DNA from 2 places in the Paenibacillus sp. sgz302164 genome. Region 1 is predicted to be linked to the other one. Evidence: riboswitches for the same ligand, from Rfam matches in the RefSeq annotation. Region 1 holds a riboswitch; the other holds the start of a gene.
What was found. A riboswitch is a leader RNA that binds a small molecule or an ion and turns the genes downstream of it on or off. The one in region 1 is predicted to bind FMN.

Region 2: it holds a riboswitch for FMN, as region 1 does, so the genes downstream of both, ribD (bifunctional diaminohydroxyphosphoribosylaminopyrimidine deaminase/5-amino-6-(5-phosphoribosylamino)uracil reductase RibD) here and AC0LWT_RS17350 (DMT family transporter) in region 1, are expected to answer to the same signal.

The regions. Positions count from the first base shown of each region.
Region 1 is NZ_JBVYOL010000009.1:280,513-284,472, forward strand. It holds gene AC0LWT_RS17335 (iron-containing alcohol dehydrogenase) at 1-204, opposite strand, end outside; gene AC0LWT_RS17340 (PaaX family transcriptional regulator C-terminal domain-containing protein) at 397-1,191, opposite strand; gene AC0LWT_RS17345 (YbhB/YbcL family Raf kinase inhibitor-like protein) at 1,361-2,308, shown strand; FMN riboswitch at 2,498-2,652, shown strand; gene AC0LWT_RS17350 (DMT family transporter) at 2,837-3,781, shown strand; gene AC0LWT_RS17355 (MOSC domain-containing protein) at 3,881-3,960, opposite strand, start outside.
Region 2 is NZ_JBVYOL010000006.1:121,277-125,236, reverse strand. It holds gene AC0LWT_RS11925 (peptidylprolyl isomerase) at 161-592, shown strand; FMN riboswitch at 794-972, shown strand; gene ribD (bifunctional diaminohydroxyphosphoribosylaminopyrimidine deaminase/5-amino-6-(5-phosphoribosylamino)uracil reductase RibD) at 1,199-2,314, shown strand; gene ribE (riboflavin synthase) at 2,317-2,982, shown strand; gene AC0LWT_RS11910 (bifunctional 3,4-dihydroxy-2-butanone-4-phosphate synthase/GTP cyclohydrolase II) at 3,074-3,960, shown strand, end outside.

The DNA.
Region 1 (3,960 bases):
TACGCCGCTTAATTCGGTGACTGCAGCTCCAACCTCGGCAAGCAGCTTGATCACGCGGTCATAAATGCCGTTCTGCTTAATGCTTCCGCCGCCATAGACGAGAAGTACGTTTTTTCCGTATTTTGGCACCTCTTTCGTCAATTGCTCCAACTGGTCGCGTCCGAAATATAGTGTCGTAGGATTATGAAAGACAAAGCTGTTCATGAGAACATCCTCCTTTGTTAAATTCAGCTACCTCTTTCATTGTAGCCAACTTGCGGCAAAAAACAAAATGCGGCAGGCCGGCGGGAGGGGGGAACCTGCGAGTTTGACGATCTTGGCTGAGCAGGGGGGAGCTGGCAGGCCTGACCTGGCAAACCAGACAGATCCCGCGGCCCGCGGTGGCACCCGCCACCCTCAACTCCTGACGAATTGGGCGTACACCGAGCCGGCCGATACGGCTTTAGCAAGTTTGTCCAAATGAGTTTGAAAAGACTGAAGGATCGCGTAACCTTGCCAATCTTCAGGCAAAAGCTCAGCAGGCAGCATCGGGTCGGCCAGATACAATTCGCTGATGACTTCGCCCATATGCAAATAGCAAATAAATACCTCCAGAGGCTCCGAACGTTTGTCCAATGCTTGCTGCATAACCGGTTCAAATTGCGATGAGAACCACTGCAGCTTCTCCCGGTATTTCTCGGCCACCGGCTCCAACTGCCATATCGATATAGCGTCTTCAGAGGTAAGAGTCCGGTATTGCATAGAGCCCTGGAATAAGGTAACCTGCCCGTTCAGGCCATATTTTTGTATAAGCTGTTCAACTTCGCTTTTATACGGCCATGGGGAAATATAGACGCTGTTATACAGCAGTCCGAAGCCGGTTTGCAAAATGTCGGAGCGGAACTGATCCCGCTTTTTGCGTTCCGTTTCCGGGATTTCCAGCATGACCAGGTGCCAGCATTGATCCCATTTTTTTCGGTACAGCTGCGGTTTTTGATTGATAAATTGGACCATGGATCGCCCCGTGTCCGTAATTTGATAACTGGAGCGGGACGGAGTGACGGCGTAGCCTTCTTTTTTGAGCCGGGATAGGCTGTTGCGGATGTAGGGAGCCGAATAGCCGCGATTTTCATAAATGCGAACGAATTCCTGCGCCTCCAGACGATCCGCGCGCGACATTAAGTAGAGCAGCTGTTTTTCGATGGATAGCAAAATTAACCTCACGTCCCTTATTGACATAGGCCATAATTTTTTGTAACATAAATTCAAACGAACGTTATGAAAATAGTTATAAAACGACGGCGTTTTATCTGTTCCTTGCTATTGTACCGCAAAAAGGAGCGGAATAGGCGCAAAAAAATGATGAATGGGAGTGGGGAAAATGAGAAAGACATTTCAAGCAAGACGGATGATCCTGATCGGGGCTATGGTGGCAGCGTGTGCTGCACCTGTTCAAGCAAATGCCGAAACGGCGGTCAAGAAAGACGTTATGAGCAATGTCAGCAGTTACTTGCAGTGGAATACACCGGTTTCCATTAAACTGGAAGACAAGGCGCTTCCGGTGCAGGGGGCGATGATCAACACGGAAATTCTGGTGCCATTGCGAGCTGTATTCGAAGCCAACGGCTGGAGCGTTTCATGGGACGAAGCGGGTCAAACCGCTCATGTTACCGGCGGCTCCACCGACGTCGCGATACAGCTGGGGGAGAAGAAAGCGGTCGTAAACGGAGTGAGCTATGAGCTTGATCACGAAGCGGTCATCATGGACGGCGCGATGATGGTATCGGAGCGGATTCTTCCTTTGGCGCTAAACGTATCGCTGCATTGGGAATCCGGCAGCCGTACGCTTTCTGTGTCCGCTCAGCGTGGAGCGGGCGGGCTGCAGGCGCAGACGGACGCTTTTCAGGAGTACGGGAACATTCCGGTCAAATATGCCCATGGAGGCGTAACGGGCGGGCAAAATATAAGCTTGCCGGTAAGCTGGAGCCATGTGCCGGCAGGTACGAAATCTTTTGCCGTTGTGGTGTATGATCTGCATCCGATTGCGGACAATTTCATTCACTGGAGCGTGCTCAATATTCCGGCGTCCGTGCAAAAACTGGAAGATGGGGCAGCGGGCTCTCTGAAAGAAGGGAAAGAGCTTAACAGCTACTACGGCATGGAGCCTCCGCGGTATTCAGGAGACCATTTGTACAGACTGGTTGTTTATGCGCTGGATACGGACAACCTTGAGGTGGGCAAGCAGCCGGTCTTTTTTGAAGAGCTGGAGCCGGTCCTTAAGGAACATATGACGGGCTATGCGGAAGTAGACGGCTTTTTCAAACAGTAACTGACCGCTCCGTACCGTGTTCAATCCGCATTCCGGACGATATACTGGACTTGGAGCATGCCGGCGAAATCGTGGAAATCCGGATATTTGCGGCGACGGCAGTTCGGACTGCCTCGCTTCAGAGGAGCTTTTTTTCCGATGACCCTTGTCGGATTAAGTCATTATGTTGTATAATCCACCTAATAGAATACGGACCTTCGGGGCAGGGTGAAATTCCCGACCGGCGGTAAAGGTTCACCGTTTGAACCTGAGCCCGCGACTCGCTTATTGCTTCAAGTGCAGCAAGCGACTGACTTGGTGAAATTCCAAGGCCGACGGTACAGTCCGGATGGGAGAAGGTTATAAGCAGGCAGGGCGCCGTTCATTTTTGCAAAAAAATGATCAGGTCCCAGCCTCTTTAAGATGCCCCGTTATCGATTTTTGATAACGGGGTGTTCTTCTTTCGAAGCGTCCTATTCAAAACCCAATTCTCAGCTTGCGAGGGCAGACCTGACTTTCCTTCGCATATTTCACAGGAGGTTTTGAACGATGGAAAAAGGAATCACGATTGGACGGCCCGTGACGCTGGAACATGCGGGCAGCAGCACGCGCAGCGGCATATGGCTGGTGGCTGTGGGAGCGGCGCTATGGGGGATTGACCCGCTGTTCCGCATTCTGCTGCTGAAATACTTTACTTCCTCGCAGATTGTGCTCTTCGAGCATTTGCTGCTTATGCTTTATGCTGTGCCGGTCTTATGGCTGCATCGCAGCGAACTGCGTGGCCTCAAGGCGAGCCATGTGCTGGCCTTGCTGTTCATTTCATGGGGCGGGTCGGCGATCGCCACCATTATGTTTACTTCGGCATTCGCCCACGGCAATCCGAATGCAGTGCTGCTGCTGCAAAAGCTGCAGCCGCTGTTCGCCATTCTGATGGCGCGAATGATTTTGAAAGAGTCGCTGCCGGCGCGGTTTGCGCTGCTGCTGGTCATGGCGCTGGCCGGCACGTATTTGCTGACCTTCGGCTTGGCCAGCCCGCTTGCCAGCCTGTCCGGCGTGGCCGCAACGGCCGGCCTGCTGTCGATTGGCGCCGCCGCCTTATGGGGCGGCTCGACGGTGATGGGCCGACTGCTGCTGGGCAAAATGCAGTTCGAGACCGTCACCGCGCTGCGCTTCGCGTGCGCGCTGCCGCTGCTCGCCGCCATCACTTCGCTGGATGGCAGCAGGCTCCAGCCGCTCGCCGAGGCGGGCGACTGGGGGCCGGTGCTGGGGAACTTGCTGCTGCAAGCGTTCCTCCCGGGCCTGCTCAGCCTGCTTCTATATTACCGCGGCTTAGCCGGAACCAAAGCTTCCTACGCTACGCTTGCGGAGCTGTTTTTCCCCGCAGTCGGCCTGCTGATCAACTGGGTGGTGTTCCACCAGCCTGTGACCGCCGCGCAGATCGCCGGGTTCGTGCTAATCTGGATCGTGCTCATTCAATTATCGAAACAGCGGTAGGCGGCACTGCCTGCCGGTAATAAAAAGCCGTGGCCTAATGAAACGTGAGAAAACGCGCTTCATTAGGCCACGGCTTTTTGCTGTGTCGAGCTCAGCGTGTTAAAGAAATACAATCGTATCGCCTTCCGAAATCCGGCCTTCCCTTTCCACGGAACAAACGATACCTCTCAACTTTTTAG
Region 2 (3,960 bases), on a different contig from region 1:
TTGAAGTGACAATTTTTCTGTGATATATGCAAAAATACCGCAAAAAATAAATCCGCGACAGCAACGATTCCGCAGCGGCAGCAAATTTTCACAGCGGGTTTGTGAATTGAAAGCTTTCATAGTAAAATAAAGTATTATTGTCTAAAGGAGTGGACCTAACATGGCCAAACAAGCAAAAATCACACTCGCCGGCGGCGGAGAAGTACTGATCGACCTGTTCGAAAAAGACGCTCCGAACACCGTCGCCAACTTTGAAAAACTCGCAAACTCCGGTTTTTATAACGGGCTCGTATTCCATCGCGTCATTCCCGGGTTCGTAGCTCAAGGCGGCTGCCCTACTGGAACGGGCACAGGAGGCCCAGGCTACCAAATCAACTGCGAAATCAACCCGAACAAACACGAGCGCGGAACGCTTGCCATGGCCCATGCCGGCAGAAACACAGGCGGCAGCCAATTCTACATCTGCTACCAACCGCAGCCTCACCTGGACGGACAGCACACCGTTTTCGGCAAAGTAACCAAAGGCATGGAGTATGTGGACGCATTCAAAGGCAGAGACCAAATGGAAAAGGTCGAAATTGTCGAAGTGTAAAAATAAAGCTGTAAAGCTTAAAAAGACCTTCCTTAAGCCGTAAAACCGGCTAGGGATGGTCTTTTTTTAATCCGATTTGTGAACAATGTTTCAGCGGAGAAAAGAAAAAAATGTTGCTTTTTCCATGCCCGAGTGATAAATTCATAACCAAAGAAAACTAATTCTCCCGTTAGTGAGATTAGTTCTTCTTTCATTGTGTGTGCATACCTTCGGGGCGGGGTGAAATTCCCCACCGGCGGTGATACGTTCGGAAGCTGCTGCTCCGGCCGTAAAGTCCGTGACCCGTTTTGAAGCTAAGCGGTACCTGACAACAGCTTCGCTACGGCTGACCCGGTGCAAATCCGGGACCGACAGTATAGTCTGGATGGGAGAAGGAAACGCGAACAACAGGTTCGCTATGCACGTTTGGCCTCTTTTCAATTGAACAAAAATTCGGCAGGTCTGTCTTCTTTCAGGCACCGTGCCGGGTTTGTTTGAATTACCCGAAAACATGGACAAACGCGTGTAGACGAAGCATTTTCGTGTCAACTTCAAATCCTTGAGCCCCTATCCTGTGCCGGATCGGGGTTTTTTTGCATTCAAGTTCAAGAGATTGGTGGTGAGCGCATGCAGCTTATCAATGACGAGGCCTACATGAGGCTTGCGCTGCAAATGGCCGAAAGCGCGTCAGGCCAGACGGGGATCAATCCCGTCGTCGGGTGCGTCCTGGTCAAAGACGGACGCATTGTCGGGATGGGCGCGCATCTGAAGCGCGGCCAGGGGCACGCCGAAGTCCTCGCGCTGCAAATGGCGGGCGAGGAAGCCCGGGGCAGCACGGCCTACGTGACGCTGGAGCCGTGCAGCCACTACGGACGGACGCCGCCCTGCAGCGACCGGCTGATCGAAGCCGGCGTCGCGCGCGTCGTCGTCGCCGGTCTCGACCCGAACCCGCAGGTTGCCAGTTCGGGCATCGCCAAGCTGCGAGCAGCCGGGATCGACGTATCCGTCGGGCTGCTCGGGGAGGAAGCCTCGGCGCTTAACGAGGCATTCAACAAGTACATCGTCACGCGCATGCCGTTCGTGACGCTCAAGACGGCGAGCACGCTCGACGGGAAGATCGCTTCGAAGACCGGCGACAGCAAGTGGATCACCGGCGAGGCGTCGCGCGCTCTGGTCCATGCCCTGCGCCACCGGCACCAGGGCATCATGGTCGGCGTCGGCACGGTCATCGCCGACGACCCGCTGCTCAGCGCGCGCGCCGACGTACCGGCTATCCAGCCGGTACGGATCGTCGCCGACTCGCTGCTGCGCATCCCTCCGGACGCCCGCGTGCTGCAGGAGCAGGATCGTCAGCCGACGATCCTGCTCGCGAGCGCACAGGCGCCCGCGGAGCGGCGTGCCGCGCTGGAAGCGCGCGGCATCGAGATCGTGACCTGCGGCGACGGCCCGCAGGTCGATTTGACGCTCGCCATGCGGCAGCTCGGCGAGCGCGAGATCGGCTCCATCCTCCTTGAGGGTGGAGGCAGACTCAACGGCGCCATGCTGGAGCGGCGCCTCATCGACAAGCTGGTGCTGTTCTACGCGCCGAAAATAATCGGCGGCGGGGCGGAGGCACCAGCGAACTTCATCTTTGGCGGCTTCGCGAAGATGGCGGACAGCATTACGCTCGACCGCTTGCAGGTCGAGCGGTTCGGTCAAGACGTATGCTTGACCGGGTACCCGGTTTATGAAGGTGGGAACTAGGCATGTTTACCGGTATTATTGAAGAAATCGGCCGCATGCACCGCGTCCGCAGCCAAGGACAGGCGATGGTGCTGACGATCGGCGCATCGAAGGTGCTGGAAGATGTGCGGCTTGGCGATAGCATTGCGGTGAACGGCGTTTGTCTGACGGTAGTTGCATTTGACGCAGACTCCTTCTCGGTTGACGTGATGCCGGAAACGTACCGCAAGTCGAACCTGCGCAAGCTGCAGACGGGCACGCCGGTCAATCTGGAGCGCGCCATGGCGGCGAACGGCCGGTTTGGCGGACATATTGTGCAGGGGCATGTCGATTCGACGGCGGTTATCATTTCCCGCACGCCTGAAGAAAATGCGGTCGTTTACCGGTTCGAACCGGAGAACAAAGACATTTTCAAATACATCATTCCCAGCGGTTCAATTACTGTTGACGGAATCAGCCTGACTGTCGTGCAAGTGACGGAACGCGACGCCTCCGTCTCCATTATCCCGCATACGCTGGCCCAGACGGTGCTTCAAGACAAGAAGCCGGGCGATACGGTCAACATCGAATGCGACGTTTTGGGCAAATATATGGAGCGTCTGCTTCGTTTCGGACAGCAGGAATCCGGCAGCAGCGGCAAACGGGGCGCTTTAACGGAAAGTTTTTTGGCGGAACACGGTTTTATGTGACAGGGGACGCACATGCAAGCTTGCTGCGGCTTTCGGATATAGAAGAAGCTTCCCGTCCGGCAGCGGCGGATTGCTCTTAGGAGGGGTGAAGATGACAGACATACGGTTTGACAAGATTGAAGATGCGATCGAAGATTTGAAGCTTGGCAAAGTCATCATCGTGGTGGACGACGAAGACCGTGAGAATGAAGGGGATTTTATCGCGCTGGCCGATAAGGCGACGCCTGACGTAATTAATTTTATGATCAAGGAAGGACGCGGTCTTGTCTGCGTGCCGATTACCGAGGAGCGGGCCGAAGAACTGGATTTGCCTCCCATGGTTTCCAGGAATACGGATTACCACGGCACGGCGTTTACGGTTTCGGTAGACCACGTCGAGACGAGCACGGGCATTTCCGCGCACGAGCGCGCCAGAACGGTAGAAGCGCTGATCGATCCGAATACGAGAGCCCACGAGTTCCGCAGGCCCGGTCACATTTTCCCGCTGATCGCCAAAAAAGGCGGCGTCCTGCGCAGAGCGGGGCATACGGAAGCGGCCGTCGACCTGGCCAGGATGTGCGGTTCGTATCCGGCCGCCGTCATTTGCGAGGTCATCAAAGAGGACGGAACGATGGCGCGGGTTCCCGATTTGATGGAATTTGCGGCTAAGCATGAGATCCGCCTCATTACGATTCAGGATTTGATCCGCTACCGCAACCGGGAGGAAAAGCTGGTGGAGCGGGAGGTGGAGATCAAGCTCCCGACGGATTTCGGCTCATTCAAAGCGATCGCCTATACGAATCAGTTGGACAACAAAGAGCATGTGGCCCTTGTCAAAGGGACGATCGACCCGTCGCAGCCTACGCTTGTGCGCGTTCATTCGGAGTGCCTGACCGGGGACGTGTTTCACTCCCACAGGTGCGATTGCGGCCCTCAGCTCGAAGCGGCGCTAAAACAGATTGAAGAAGAGGGCTCCGGTGTATTATTATATATGCGACA